DNA from 3 places in the Streptomyces sp. NPDC047706 genome. Region 1 is predicted to be linked to each of the others. Evidence: riboswitches for the same ligand, from Rfam matches in the RefSeq annotation. Region 1 holds a riboswitch; each other region holds the start of a gene.
The links. A riboswitch is a leader RNA that binds a small molecule or an ion and turns the genes downstream of it on or off. The one in region 1 is predicted to bind cobalamin.

Region 1 (4,839 bases):
CCCGCCACGGGCTCGCGCCGCTGGCCGTCGCCGGTTTCGCTGCCTCCATCGCGGGAGCCCTCGCGCTGGCCCGCTTCGGGGAGGCGGACGAGCACGCGCCCTAGGGCCGCCGCCCCGCCCGGAGCCGCCGTGCCCGTCAGGACGGCACCTCGTTCGCCGTGCTGCCGTGCTGCCGTGCTGCCGTGCTGCCGTGCTGCCGTGCCGCCGTCACGCCTGACCAGCTCCACCGGACCCGCATGGCCAGGCTGGTTGCTCATTCGTGCTCGCAACAGGCTGCATTCGAGCAACTATTGACACTCCGTCGTCCGCTCGACAAAGTCGTTCGGCAACAGGAGCAGTCGGCCACCCACAAGGGAGCGTTCAGCGCCATGCATGAAATCCCTGCTGTCTCACGCCGTACTCTCATGGGCGGGGCCCTCGCCTCCGGTGCCGTCGTCGCGGGGCTCGGCACCACGGCCGCCGCCGCACCGGACGCCGCCCACGCGGCCGCGGACACCCCGCCGGCCCGGCGGCACGGCCAGAAGTCAATGATCAACGTCCCCTTCGATGCGTACCGGACGGTCCGCGTCGCCCTGATCGGCCTCGGCAACCGGGGCCACGGCATGGCCTCGGGGTGGGCCGCCGTCCCCGGCTGCACCGTGACGGCCGTCTGCGACGTCCGCCCCGACCGCGCCAGACGGACCGCCGACAAGCTGGTCTCCGAGGGCAGGCCCCGTCCCGCCGAGTACGGCGGCTCCGCCGACGCCTACGCCCGCATGCTGCGCCGCGAGGACATCGACCTCGTCTACGTCGCCACGCCCTGGGAGTTCCACTACGAACAGGGCCGCGCAGCCCTGCTGTCCGGCAGGCACGCCATCGTCGAACTGCCCGTCGCCACCGAACTGCGCGAGCTGTGGGACCTCGTCGACACCAGCGAGCGGACCCGCCGGCACCTCTTCCTGTCCGAGAACTGCTCCTACGGCCGCAACGAGCTTGCGATGCTCAGGATGGCCCACGACGGCCTCTTCGGCGACGTCACCAACGGACACGGTGGTTATCTGCACGACCTGCGCGCACTGCTGTTCTCCGACACGTACTACACCGACTCCTGGCGGCGGTTGTGGCACACCCGCAGCACCGCGTCGCTCTACCCCATGCACGGTCTCGCCCCGATCGCCGCGGCCATGGACATCAACCGCGGCGACCGCTTCACCACGCTGCGGGCCACCTCCACCGAACCCCGCGGTCTCGCCGACTACCGCGCGCGGTTCGTCCCGCGGTCGCACCCCAGCTGGAAGGAGACCTACATCAACGGTGACCTGGTCACCTGCCTGATCGACACCGCCCAGGGCCGGGTGATCCGCGCCGAGCACGAGGTCAGTTCGCCCCGCCCCTACAGTCGTATCAACTCGCTCGCCGGCAGCCGTGGCATCTTCGAGGACTACGCCGGCGTGACCTCCGCGAGCGGCGGCCGCGTCTATCTGGAACCCGATCACAGCGGCCACACCTGGCGGTCGTTCGACGCCTCTCGCAAGGAGTTCGACCACTGGCTGTGGCAGAAGATCGGTGACGACGCGGAGAACAACGGCGGCCACGGCGGGATGGACTACGTCCTGCAGTGGCGCACCGTCCAGCAGATGCGTGCCGGGCTCGTCCCCGACATGGACGTCTACGACGCCGCCGCCTGGTGCTCCCCGGTCCCGCTGAGCGTCAAGTCCCTCGCGGCGGGCGGCCGGCCGGTCGCCGTGCCCGACTTCACCCGTGGCTCCTGGGTCAACCGCCGCACGGGTCTCGACTCACGCCCCACCGACATGCCGCCGGTCAGCTGAGCCGGCCCCCTCACACCACAGCGGCGCGCGGCGCGCCGCCCGGTCGATGCCGACGGGGCGGCGCGTTTCGCATGCCGCCCGCCGGTCGTGTGCAGCACTTCACCCCGCCCGGTCCTGCCGCAGGCGTATGAGATGACGAGTTCGTCTGACATGATGTGCCGCGAAAAAGGCGACGGCGGAACGAGGAAGCCGGTGTGAATCCGGCGCGGTCCCGCCACTGTGATCGGCGAGCGGATCCCGGACGCCCACTGCCCGGATGCGGGTGGGAAGGGCGGGACGAGCACTGACCCGAGAGCCAGGAGACTCACGCGGTCGCCTCCTCGACGTGACCGGGGCGGATTTCCCCGGGGAGGAGGGCTGGTTGTGACGCCTGCCGAGACATCACGGGACGGTGCCGTGCCGTGCCGGGTCGTGGTGTGCCGTGACTGCTGCTGCGGCAGCCCGAAGGTGAGCGGTGTGGACCACGAGGCGCAGGCCCTGCGGCTCGCCGAGGAAGCCCCGGTCCGCATCACCGACTGTCTCGACGTGTGCGCCCAGGCGAACGTCGTCGTCGTGCAGCCTTCGTCCGTGGGGCGTGCCGCGGGAGGCCGGCCGGTCTGGCTCGGCCTCGTCAACGACTCCGCAGCGACCGAGGACGTCGCCGCCTGGGTACGGGCGGGCGGCCCGGGCCTCGCGGCGCTTCCCGACATCCTGGACCTCCACGTCTTCACCCCGCCCCGGCGTGCCCGGACCGGGCCGCTCGTGACGCCCGCTCCCGGGCCGGCGGCCTGACGGTCGCAGAACCGTTCGCCGTCACCGCCCGCCGCTCACACCCGCCGCACCCGGGGCGTCCACGACCGGCCGTACCCGGCCGACTTCCCGGACCGCACCCCGCACTGTTCCGCGTTCCACCCTCCGGTGAGAGGACCAATCCATGATGGGCAAGCGCCCGCTCCCCCTGCTGTCCGCCCTGGCCGCCGCGGCCCTGCTGATGTCCGGCTGCGGTGGCGGCTCCACCCGGGACGACGCCGCGCAGGCGGGTCCCGCCGCCGAGGGCTTCCCGGTCACGCTGTCCAACTGCGGGGTGAAGACGACGTATCAGCGGCCCCCGCAGCGGGCCGTGTCGCTGAACCAGCACGCCACCGAGGTCATGCTGGCGCTCGGTCTGGAGAAGTCGATGGTGGGCACGGCCTACCTCGACGACAAGATCCTCCCCGAGTACCAGGACGCCTACGACAACATCAAGGTCATCGCCGAGGAGTACCCGTCCTTCGAGACGCTGCTGGCCGCCGAACCCGACTTCGCCTACGGCGGTTTCGCCAGCACCTTCGACGAGAAGGAGGGCCGCAGCCGCGACGCCCTGTCCAAGGCGGGCATCAACTCCTACCTGAACATCGAGGAGTGCCCGACCGGGCCCGTGACCATGGCCACGATGGACCAGGAGATCCGTAACGTGGCCAAGATGTTCGGCGTGCCGGACCGGGCCGAACAGGAGCTGAAGAAGCTCCACTCCACCCTGGACACGGTCGAGGAGGAGCTCGCCGGCGTCACCCCGGTCAAGCTCTTCGTGTACGACAGCGGCGACAAGACCGCCTTCACCGCGGGCGGCGCGGGCATCGGCAACGAGATGATCGAGCGGGCCGGCGGCGTGAACCTCTTCGCCGACCTGGACAAGGCCTTCGGCGACGTGTCGTTCGAGCAGGTCGCCGAGCGCGCGCCCGAGGTCGTCGTCATCTACGACTACGGCGACCAGCCGGTGGCGGACAAGAAGAAGTTCCTGCTGGCCAACCCGGCGCTGAAGGACGTACCCGCCATCAGGAACAAGCGGTTCGCGGTACTGCCGCTGTCGTCCACCGTGCTCGGTGTCCGGGTGCCCTCCGGCGTGGAGTCCCTGGCCCGCCAGCTCCACCCGGACCGCTTCAAGTGAGCGGCGCGGCAGACGTCACGGGCGTGACCGACGAGAGCGGTACCGCGCAGGCCGGCACGCGAAAGCCGGTCGAGGCGGACGTCGTCCGGCGCGGCACCAGACTTCCCTACCCCCTCGTCCTGGTGCTGCTGGCCGCGCTGGTGGTGCTCGCGGCCACCTTCGGTATCGCCGCCGGTTCCATCAGCGTCCCGGCCGACCAGGTCTGGGGCATCCTCCTGCACCGCGTGCACCCGGCGCTGGCCGATCCGGTCTGGACCCCGGTCCGCGAGACGATCGTCGTCGACGTACGGCTGCCCCGGGTGCTGCTGTCCGGCGTGGTGGGCGCGGGCCTCGCGGTGTGCGGGATGGCCCTTCAGGCGCTGGTGCGCAACCCCCTCGCGGACCCGATGCTGCTCGGGGTGTCGTCGGGCGCCTCCGTCGGCGCGGTGCTGGTCGTCGTGTTCAACCTCACCCTGTTCGGCGTGTTCTCCCTGCCCGTCGCGGCGTTCCTCGGCGCTCTCGCCGCGCTCGTCGCGGTCTACTTCCTGGCCCGGTCCGGCGGGCGGATGACGACCGTGCGGCTGGTGCTGGCGGGCGTGGCGACGGCCGAGGTGCTGTCGGCCCTGGCCAGCTTCCTGGTGGTCACCTCCAACGACCCCCACAAGACGCAGTCGGCGCTGCGCTGGATGCTCGGCGGACTTGCAGGCACCACCTGGACGGTCGTGTGGATCCCCGTCGGCGCTGTCCTCCTGGGCACGGCTGTCCTGCTCGGCGTCTGCCGGCCGCTCAACCTGCTGCTCGCGGGGGAGGAGGCCGCCGCGGCGCTCGGCCTGGACGTGCACCGCTTCCGGGCCGCGCTGTTCACGCTGGTCGCCGTCATGATCGGCACGATCGTCGCGGTCAGCGGCCAGATCGGCTTCGTCGGCCTGATCATGCCCCATGTGGTGCGGCTGCTCGTCGGCGCCGACCACCGCCGTGCGCTGCCCGCCGCGGCGCTGCTCGGCACGGCCTTCCTCATCACCGCCGATCTCGCGGCGCGCACCGTGATGAGTCCCGAGGAGATCCCCGTGGGCATTCTCACCGCCCTGGTCGGCGGCCCCTTCTTCCTGTGGCTGATGCGAAGGAGGACCGCATGACGCAGACGGT
Region 2 (4,839 bases), on a different contig from region 1:
CGGCCCTGATCGCGTTCGTCAAGGACGCGCTGATCTACATCGTCATCGCCGTCGCCATCATCTACATCCCCATCAAGCTGGGCGGCTTCGACGACATCTTCAGCGCGGCGAGCGACAAGTACGAGGCGGCCGGCGCGGGCGGGCTCGTGCCGAACGCCGCCTCGCAGTGGACGTACGCCACGCTGGCACTGGGCTCGGCACTCGCGCTGTTCATGTACCCGCACAGCGTCACGGCCGTGCTCTCCAGCCGCAGCCGGGACGTGATCCGCCGCAACTCCACGATCCTGCCGCTGTACTCGCTGATGCTGGGTCTGCTGGGTCTGCTGGGCTTCATGGCGATCGCGGCCGGCGTCAAGGTGGAGAACGGCCAGCTGGCGATCCCCCAGCTCTTCGAGAACATGTTCCCGGACTGGTTCACCGGCGTCGCGTTCGCGGCGATCGGCATCGGCGCGCTGGTCCCGGCGGCCATCATGTCGATCGCGGCGGCCAACCTCTTCACCCGCAACATCTACAGGGACTTCCTCAAGCCGGACGCCACACCCGCGCAGGAGACCAAGGTCTCCAAGCTGGTGTCGCTGCTGGTGAAGGTCGGCGCCCTCGTGTTCGTCCTGGGCATGGACAAGACGGTCGCCATCAACTTCCAGCTGCTGGGCGGCATCTGGATCCTCCAGACCATGCCCGCACTGGTCGGCGGCCTGTTCACGCGCTGGTTCCACCGCTGGGCCCTGCTGGCCGGCTGGGCGGTCGGCATGATCTACGGCACGGTCGCCGCGTACGGCGTCGCCTCCCCGACGCAGAAGCACTTCGGCGGCTCGTCGGCGGAGATCCCCGGCATCGGGGAGATCGGCTACATCGGCCTCACGGCGTTCGTCCTGAACCTGGTGGTCACGGTGGTCCTCACCTTCGTCCTGAAGGCCGTGAAGGCCCCCGAGGGCGTCGACGAGACCAAGCCCGGGGACTACACGGCGGACGCGGGCGACCCGGGCGTCCAGGTGGAACTGCCGCCGGCGACCGCGGGGGCAGGTCACTAGAGAACGCGAGACAACGCCCGCAAGGGGCGCGGGGCCGTATCGCCACGCGGCGCCGCCGCGTGGCGCGACCAGCCACCCCACCACCCGCAGCGGGCCGCCGGCATCAAGCACAACGGCGGCCCGCTGTCGTGCACACTCCCCCCCATGGACTTCGTCATCCGCCCCGCACTGCCCACCGACCACGCCCCCCTCGGCGACATCACGGCCCAGGCCTACCTCCAGGACGGCCTGCTCGACTTCGGCGAGAGTGACGAATACCTCGGCGAACTCAGAAACGTCGCCAAGCGAGCCGCCGCAGCCGAAGTCCTGGTGGCCGCAGACAACGGCCGCGTCCTCGGCGGCGTGACCTTCGTCCCGTCCGGCGGCCCCATGGCCGACGTGGCCCGCCCCGCGGAGGCCGAGATCCGTATGCTCGCCGTCGCCCGGGAGGCCCGCGGCCGGGGCGTGGGCGAGGCCCTCGTGCGCGCCTGCATCGACCGCGCACGCACCACGGACGGCTGCACCGGCATCGTCCTCTCCACCCAGCGCACCATGCACACAGCCCACCGCATCTACGAACGTCTGGGCTTCGTGCGCACTCCGGAGCGCGACTGGAACCCTCTCGCGCACCTTGACGACATCACGCTCCTCACCTACCAGTTGACGCTCTGAAGTTGTCGGCGACACAACATATGGGGGTGCCTTCGGCGCCCGGCACTAGATGTATGCTCATGCTCGCTGTCGCCGCAGGGGAATCCGGTGCGAATCCGGAACTGTCCCGCAACGGTGTACTTGCGTGCACCCGCCCTGAACAGGGCGCGCACGCCTGTTCAGTCCGAGGACCTGCCGACAGTGCGCCCGGCCGTCCGGTCCGGGTGTCCTGACGTCCGGGTCTCGTGGAATGGGCCGGTGGACGCGACGCCCCGTGCGCTCGTGTGCTGCCCCCTGCCCTCGGCGAGGCCCCTGTGCCGAGCGAGGGAGAGCCCCACGTGACCATCGCGCCAGCCGCACCGGCCGAAGCGACAACGGTGGAAGTGGAATCCGACGGTCCAAAAACCGCGCTGCTGCGGACCCTGGCCGAGCTGACCGCCGACCTCCCCGACGCCGACCCCGGCCGGGTCGCCGCCGCCGCGCTGCGCGGCCGCTCCGCGCGGGCCGACGAGAGCGAACTGCGTGAGCTGGCCACGGAGGCCGCCGCCGGCCTGATCTCCGAGGACCCCGCCTACTCCCGGCTCGCCGCCCGGCTGCTGACCGTCTCCATCGCCGCGGAGGCCGCCTCCCAGGGCGTCACGACCTTCACGGAGTCCGTCGCCGTGGGGCACCGGGAAGGCCTCATCGCCGACCGCACGGCCGACTTCGTACGCCTGCACGCCGACCGTCTGAACGCCCTGATCGACCCGGCCGGCGACGACCGCTTCGGCTACTTCGGCCTGCGCACGCTGCACAGCCGCTATCTGCTCCGGCACCCGATCACCCGCAAGGTCGTCGAGACGCCCCAGCACTTCATGCTGCGCGTCGCCGCCGGCCTCGCCGAGGACGACACCCCCCGGTCGGTGGACGAAGTCGCCGCGCTCTACGGGCTCATGAGCCGTCTGGACTACCTCCCCTCCTCCCCGACCCTCTTCAACTCCGGCACCCGCCACCCCCAGATGTCGTCCTGCTACCTCCTGGACTCCCCCCTGGACGAGCTGGACTCCATCTACGACCGCTACCACCAGGTCGCCCGGCTCTCCAAGCACGCCGGGGGCATCGGGCTGTCGTACTCCCGGATCCGTTCCCGTGGTTCGCTGATCCGCGGCACCAACGGCCACTCCAACGGCATCGTCCCGTTCCTGAAGACGCTGGACGCCTCGGTCGCCGCCGTGAACCAGGGCGGCCGGCGCAAGGGCGCGGCCGCGGTCTACCTGGAGACCTGGCACTCCGACATCGAGGAGTTCCTGGAGCTGCGGGACAACACCGGTGAGGACGCCCGCCGTACGCACAACCTCAACCTCGCGCACTGGATCCCGGACGAGTTCATGCGCCGGGTGAACGCGGACGCCCCGTGGTCGCTGTTCTCGCCGTCGGACGTGCCCGAGCTGGTCGACCTGTGGGGCGAGGAGTTCGACGCCGCGTACCGCGAGGCCGAGGAGAAGGGCCTGGCGAAGAAGGCGCTGCCCGCCCGCGAGCTGTACGGCCGGATGATGCGCACCCTCGCGCAGACCGGCAACGGCTGGATGACCTTCAAGGACGCCGCCAACCGCACCGCCAACCAGACCGCCGAGCCCGGCCACGTCGTCCACTCCTCGAACCTCTGCACGGAGATCCTGGAGGTCACGAGCGACGGGGAGACGGCCGTGTGCAACCTGGGCTCGGTCAACCTGGGCGCGTTCGTCGTGGGCGACGGCATCGACTGGGAGCGGCTGGACGCGACCGTCCGCACCGCCGTCACCTTCCTCGACCGCGTGGTCGACATCAACTTCTACCCGACCGAGGAGGCGGGCCGCTCCAACTCCCGGTGGCGTCCGGTCGGCCTCGGCGCGATGGGCCTGCAGGACGTCTTCTTCAAGCTGCGCCTGCCGTTCGACTCACCCGAGGCGAAGGCCCTCTCCACCCGCATCGCCGAGCGCGTCATGCTCGCCGCGTACGAGGCGTCCGCCGACCTCGCCGAGCGCAACGGGCCGCTGCCGGCGTGGGACAGGACCCGCGCCGCCCGCGGTGTGCTCCACCCCGACCACTACGGCGTCGAGCCTGCCTGGCCGGAGCGCTGGGCCGCCCTGCGCGAGCGGATCGCCGCGGTCGGCATGCGCAACTCCCTGCTGCTGGCCATCGCGCCCACCGCGACGATCGCCTCGATCGCCGGTGTGTACGAGTGCATCGAGCCGCAGGTCTCGAACCTCTTCAAGCGTGAGACGCTGTCCGGCGAGTTCCTCCAGGTCAACTCCTACCTGGTGCGGGAGCTGAAGGCGCTCGGCGTCTGGGACGCGCGCACCCGTGAGGCGCTGCGCGAGGCCAACGGCTCGGTGCAGGAGTTCGCCTGGATCCCCGAGGACGTGCGGCGGCTCTACCGCACGGCCTGGGAGATCCCGCAGCGCGGGCTCATCGACATGGCGGCCGCGCGGACCCCGTACCTCGACCAGGCCCAGTCGCTGAACCTCTTCCTGGAGACGCCGACCATCGGCAAGCTCTCCTCGATGTACGCCTACGCCTGGAAGTCGGGCCTGAAGACGACGTACTACCTGCGCTCGCGCCCGGCGACCCGGATCGCCCGCGCGGCCCAGGCACAAGAGCGAGCCACCATCCCCGTACAGGCGACGCCCGATCCCGAAGCGGTCGCCTGCTCCCTGGAAAACCCCGAGTCCTGCGAGGCCTGCCAGTAATGTCCACCCGTTCCCAGAACCTTCTCGACCCCGGCTTCGAGCTGACTCTGCGTCCGATGCGCTACCCGGACTTCTACGAGCGCTACCGGGACGCCATCAAGAACACCTGGACCGTGGAGGAGGTCGACCTCCACTCGGACGTCGCCGACCTCGCGAAGCTCTCGCCGGAGGAGCAGCACCTGATCGGCCGTCTCGTGGCGTTCTTCGCGACGGGCGACTCGATCGTGGCGAACAACCTGGTGCTGACGCTCTACAAGCACATCAACTCCCCCGAGGCACGGCTCTACCTGAGCCGCCAGCTGTTCGAGGAGGCGGTGCACGTCCAGTTCTATCTGACCCTGCTGGACACCTACCTCCCCGACCCGGAGGACCGGGCGGCGGCCTTCGACGCCGTCGAGAGCATCCCGTCCATCCGCGAGAAGGCCGAGTTCTGCTTCAAGTGGATCAATGAGGTCGAGAAGCTGGACCGC
Region 3 (4,839 bases), on a different contig from region 1:
GTGCGCACACCGGACGGCGTGAGCAGGGCCGCGTCGTCGGCCCAGCGCAGGGCGAGGTCGACGTCGTGGGTGGCCATCACGACCGTCGTGCCGCCCGCCCGCAGCCCGTCGAGGGTGGCCAGCAGCCGTTCCTGACCGTCGGGATCAAGGCCGGCCGTCGGCTCGTCGAGGATCAGCACCCGCGGCCGCATGGCGACGGCACCGGCGATCGCGGTCCGCTTGCGCTGCCCGTACGACAGCAGATGCGTGGGCCGGTCGGCCAGTGCGGCGATGTCCAGCGCGGCCAGCGCCTGAGCCACCCGCGCCCGCACCTCGGCGTCCGGCAGCCCCAGGTTGAGCGGCCCGAACGAGACGTCCTGCGCCACCGAGGCGGCGAACAACTGGTCGTCCGGATCCTGCACCACCAGCTGGACGGTGGTCCGCAACCGGGTCAGCCCCTTCCGGTCGTACGACACCGCGGTGCCGTCCACCGTCAACTCCCCGCCCCGCACCCTGAGTCCCCCGCTGAGCAGCCGCATCAGCGTGGTCTTGCCGCTGCCGTTGCGGCCGAGGAGCGCCAGCGCACGGCCCTCGCGCACCTCGAAGTCGAGCCCGCTGAGCACGGCGGGGCCGTCCTCGTAGGCGAACGACGCGCCCCTCAGGGCGACCAGGGGGGCGGCCTCGCTCATGACAGCGGCCTTTCGAGTACGTAGGTCAGGGCGGCCAGCGCCCCGAGCAGCGCGACGCTCACGGCCGTGAACGGCACGGAGACGCGGGCCTCGGGCACCAGCACCCGAAGCGTGCCGTCGTAGCCGCGCCCGGCGAGCCCGGCCTGCAGGCGCGTGGCCCGGTCGAAGGCGCGCACGAAGGCGGTGGCGCCGAGCCCGGCCAGCGACCGCCACCGGGCGGCGCGCGTGGTGTGCCCCAGCCGGGCCGCCTGAGCGTCACGGATCCGGCGCACGGAGTCCAGGAGCAGAAAGCTCATGCGGTACGTCACCAGCGCCACGTCGACGACAGGGGCGGGGACGCCGGCCCGGACCAGGCGGGGCAGCAGGTCGGACATCGGGGTGGTGAACGCGAACAGCAGCACACCGAGGGAGGCGGCCGAGGTACGCAGCAGCAGTTCCCCGGCGCGCACCGCGCCGCCGTCGGCGAGACCGGCGAACCCGTCCGGGCCGCCGACCCGCACCAGCAGCGGCAGCGCGCCGGTGACGCAGAAACCCAGCGGCACCCGGTAGGCCCGCCACAGCCGCCGCCCGGGCACGCCCGCCGGTCCCAGCAGCACGGCCAGCGCCGTCACCAGCACCAGCGCCGCCCCCGGCCAGGGCGGCAACGAGATCGCCAGCACCGTGAGCCCCAGCCCGAGCACGGCCTTGTCCACGGGATGACGGCGGCGCCAGCGGCTGCTGTGCGCCGCCGCGTCGATCGGCAGCACGAGGCTCAGGCCCCTTCGGCTCCGTCGTGCCCGGGGACCCGCACCGCGCCCTGCCGTTCCCTGGCGCGGGCCTCGCCCTGACGACGGCCCCGCCGGACCCCGAAGTAGTACGCGAGCGCGCCCGCGCCGACGGCCGCCTGGAGGGCGAACAGACCTGACTCGATCTCACCGGACGGGGGCTCGTACAGCGGCGAGAACCAGGGCTCGTAGTCCGGGTCCAGCTCGGTGATCGCCGTCTCCGCCTCGCCGTCGGCGCCGGCGAACGGTTCCTCCTTGTGGTCGCCGAGCCCGAGCACCAGCGGCAGCACCGCGAGGGTCGCGACGGCGAGCACCAGCAGCAGGTTGATCCTTGTGTTGCGCTTCATCGGGCCACCGCCTCCGAGCCGTTGTCCCGGGCGCCGGTCTTCCCCGTGAGCAGCACGCCCAGCCTGGTCAGTTCACCCTTGCTGGACTGCACGAGCAGTCGCATCACCAGTACCGTCAGCAGGCCCTCGCTCACCGCGAGCGGGATCTGCGTGACCGCGAAGATGGAGCCGAACTTGCCGAGCGCGCCGAGGAATCCGCTGCTCGGGTCGGGGAAGGCGAGCGCCAGCTGGACGCTGGTCACGCAGTAGGTGGACAGGTCGGCGACGAACGCCCCGAAGAACACGGCGACCATCAGCGGCACGTCGAACCGCCGCAGCAGCCGGTAGATTCCGTAGCCCGCCCACGGCCCGACGACCGCCATCGAGAAGACGTTGGCGCCGAGCGTGGTCAGCCCGCCGTGCGCGAGCAGCAGCGCCTGGAACAGCAGCGTGATGGTGCCCAGCACCGCCATGACCGGCGGCCGGAACAGGATGGCCCCCAGTCCCGTGCCGGTGGGATGCGAGCAACTCCCGGTCACGGACGGCAACTTCAGCGCCGACAGCACGAAGGTGAAGGCGCCCGAGGCGCCGAGGAGCAGGGTGCTCTCGGGATGTTCCCTGACCTCACGGGTGAGGGACCGGACTCCGTGGACGACGAACGGCGCGGACGCGGCACCCCAGGCGATCGCGTGCGCCGGAGGCAGAAAACCCTCGGCTATGTGCATGGCTTCAGCAGACCCTCTCCAGCACCTCGTGGATGGTGTACGACGCGCCTCGGCCGGTCTCCTGGCTGACGGGTGACACCGCCCGTGCTCCGCCTTCCCGGGTCACAAGGACCCAGTGGCCGCCCCTGAGGGCCGGAGCCGGACTTCCCGATCACAGTGGCGAGGGCCGCACCGGCATCACACCGGATTTCCCGTTCACCAAGGCGTGGTGACAGTAGTGCGCCCCCGGGGGTGGTGACAAGCGGTGCACCGGGGGCGCGAAGGCGCTGGTCACGCGACGCACCACGGCAACGGAGGCGGCCGCCCCGGCGCCTTCGCGAGAAGGTCCCGCGCAACCACGTCAAGGCGGAGGCGACCGACAAGCACCCGGCGCAGGTCGAGGTGTACTACGAGGACGTGCCGATCGGATACTGGACGACGGTGAGGTTCTCGGGTGCCCTCCCGGCGCGACGGGTCAACGAACTGGTGGAGCGCGTCGAGAAGCTCCAGCAGGCCGTCAAGTTCGCCCGCGAGGAGGCCAACGGCGCCGAGGTCACCGACCAGCGCGTCGGTGACGCGGTGTTCGGCTACCTGTTCGGCTGACCTGGCCGCGGGTAGCATCCATGATCGCCCCCGCGTGCGAGCGCGGGGGTGCGCACAAGGCGCGGGCCGGATTGAGGACCGGTTCGCGTGATGAGCGCAAGCTGACACTGAAGTTCAGCCTGAAGAAGCGGTGACAGTGAAGGTTCGAGTCCTCCCCCCGGCACAGTGTCCAACGGGCCGGGGTAGCCCAACATGGCAGAGGCAGCCGCGGTCAATCTCAGACTCTCGCTCCAGTCTCAGCATCGCCGCCGATCGCCGGATCGACCGATGCCGGACGGACGCCGTCGGATGCGAGTTCGACTCTCGCCTGCACCTCTCGCACGGTGCGGTAGTTCAAAGGAAGAACACGACGGCATGATGACTGATCCGTCCTCTTGAACGCCGCCGGCGTGCGCAATTGGGTGGCACCCCAGGGGCCCGGGAGCTGGATACGACTCCCGGGCTCCGCCACGCCCGCCCGCACCGGGCCTGTCGAAGCAGACCGACGTGTAGCGATCGCTGATCACGCGCGCCCTTGCCGTGACGGGCAGTCCGATCCCGCTGGTCGCGCAGGACATGGCCGTCTGGCGCGCAGTCAACGCGCTCACCCGAAGGAGGTCGATATGACCCGTTTGATCCTCGATCTGAGCCCTGGAACCTCCGGATGGCTTCCCCGATGAGCGCTCCGCGCGATGTCGCTCTAGCCTCCGGAATGAGCGCCAAATGGATCTTCTGATGGCGCACTCCATTCGGTGCAAGGAGGAGATATGCGCAGGATTCGCACGATCGCTGCCGCGACCGCCGTCATAGCCGGCATCGGTTTCATGGGTATCCCGGCCACCGCCCAGGCGTCCGAAGGCGGCCATGGCGGCGGGTGCAGGTCCCATGACATGAACATCGACATCCTCGGCCAGGTGGGCATCCTGAACGGTCTGGGTGCAAACCTGCTGAACGGCGAGGGTAGTCCTGGTGCGCAGTTCACTGACATCGGTTCGGAATGCGGTCACGGCCGATAGCCGTCTCGCACATCTCACCGAATGGGGCAGGGGCGCCGGGCCGACAGGCCCAGCGCCCGCCCATCAGTTGGCTGCTTGTGCTCATCTCAAGGGTGGATACCGAAGGCCCCGGACCGCGACAGGCGACAGGTCCGGGGCCTTCGTGCGGGCTGGCTACCCACGCACGACGGGATCCGGCCCACCTGCCGCTCACCCCACCACGCCCGGCGCTCACCAGGACGTCACACTCCGCCCGCGGCTCGGGGCCGTGGACGGTGGTGCACGAGCGCCGCCGCGAAACACCACCACGGGAACTCCGACGGCGGGTACGGTCCACCACGCGATGCCGATCCACACGGCCGGAAGCCCCACCCCGAAGCAGGTGGCGACGCTGGTGATGAGCAGCCGCTTGCCGTACGGATTCCAGGTGAACGGCTCGAAGCCACGGGGCCTGACCAGCCGTACCGCACCGAACACGAATCGCCTGAGCCGCGACGAGCGCGGCGCATGCCGAGGGCGGCGAGCGGCCCCAACTCTTGCTGAGTCGGTGCGCAAAACGCATCGACGGGCAGGAAGTCGTCAGCCGCAAGATCGAAGACGTCCCCGGACAGCACACTTAGCACCACAGCCTTGCCCTCTACCACAAGGCCGCAGGCCACCGCCTCACCACCGAGGCAAGCCCCGGCTCCCCTCTGGAGATGCACATGCTTCCCGCAGTTGCCGCTTTCGGGATCGCCTTCCTCTGCCTCATCCTGTGGTGCTCCGTCACAGTTGCCCGGATGCGGGAACTACCGCTGTGG

Region 2: another riboswitch for cobalamin. It lies ahead of ACGF8A_RS08180 (ribonucleoside-diphosphate reductase subunit alpha); the one in region 1 lies ahead of ACGF8A_RS25855 ((2Fe-2S) ferredoxin domain-containing protein).
Region 3: another riboswitch for cobalamin. It lies ahead of ACGF8A_RS07770 (energy-coupling factor ABC transporter permease); the one in region 1 lies ahead of ACGF8A_RS25855 ((2Fe-2S) ferredoxin domain-containing protein).

The regions. Positions count from the first base shown of each region.
Region 1 covers NZ_JBIDCW010000024.1:29,112-33,950, forward strand. The annotation lists gene ACGF8A_RS25845 (hypothetical protein) at 1-104, shown strand, start outside; gene ACGF8A_RS25850 (Gfo/Idh/MocA family protein) at 369-1,808, shown strand; cobalamin riboswitch at 1,945-2,135, shown strand; gene ACGF8A_RS25855 ((2Fe-2S) ferredoxin domain-containing protein) at 2,172-2,579, shown strand; gene ACGF8A_RS25860 (ABC transporter substrate-binding protein) at 2,722-3,714, shown strand; gene ACGF8A_RS25865 (FecCD family ABC transporter permease) at 3,834-4,829, shown strand; gene ACGF8A_RS25870 (ABC transporter ATP-binding protein) at 4,826-4,839, shown strand, end outside.
Region 2 covers NZ_JBIDCW010000005.1:191,374-196,212, forward strand. The annotation lists gene mctP (monocarboxylate uptake permease MctP) at 1-1,031, shown strand, start outside; gene ACGF8A_RS08175 (GNAT family N-acetyltransferase) at 1,176-1,682, shown strand; cobalamin riboswitch at 1,699-1,876, shown strand; gene ACGF8A_RS08180 (ribonucleoside-diphosphate reductase subunit alpha) at 2,000-4,369, shown strand; gene ACGF8A_RS08185 (ribonucleotide-diphosphate reductase subunit beta) at 4,369-4,839, shown strand, end outside.
Region 3 covers NZ_JBIDCW010000005.1:107,086-111,924, reverse strand. The annotation lists gene ACGF8A_RS07785 (ATP-binding cassette domain-containing protein) at 1-668, opposite strand, end outside; gene cbiQ (cobalt ECF transporter T component CbiQ) at 665-1,414, opposite strand; gene ACGF8A_RS07775 (energy-coupling factor ABC transporter substrate-binding protein) at 1,420-1,779, opposite strand; gene ACGF8A_RS07770 (energy-coupling factor ABC transporter permease) at 1,776-2,483, opposite strand; cobalamin riboswitch at 2,517-2,701, opposite strand; partial or broken gene ACGF8A_RS07765 (hypothetical protein) at 2,784-3,065, shown strand; gene ACGF8A_RS07760 (hypothetical protein) at 3,812-4,060, shown strand; gene ACGF8A_RS07755 (hypothetical protein) at 4,819-4,839, shown strand, end outside.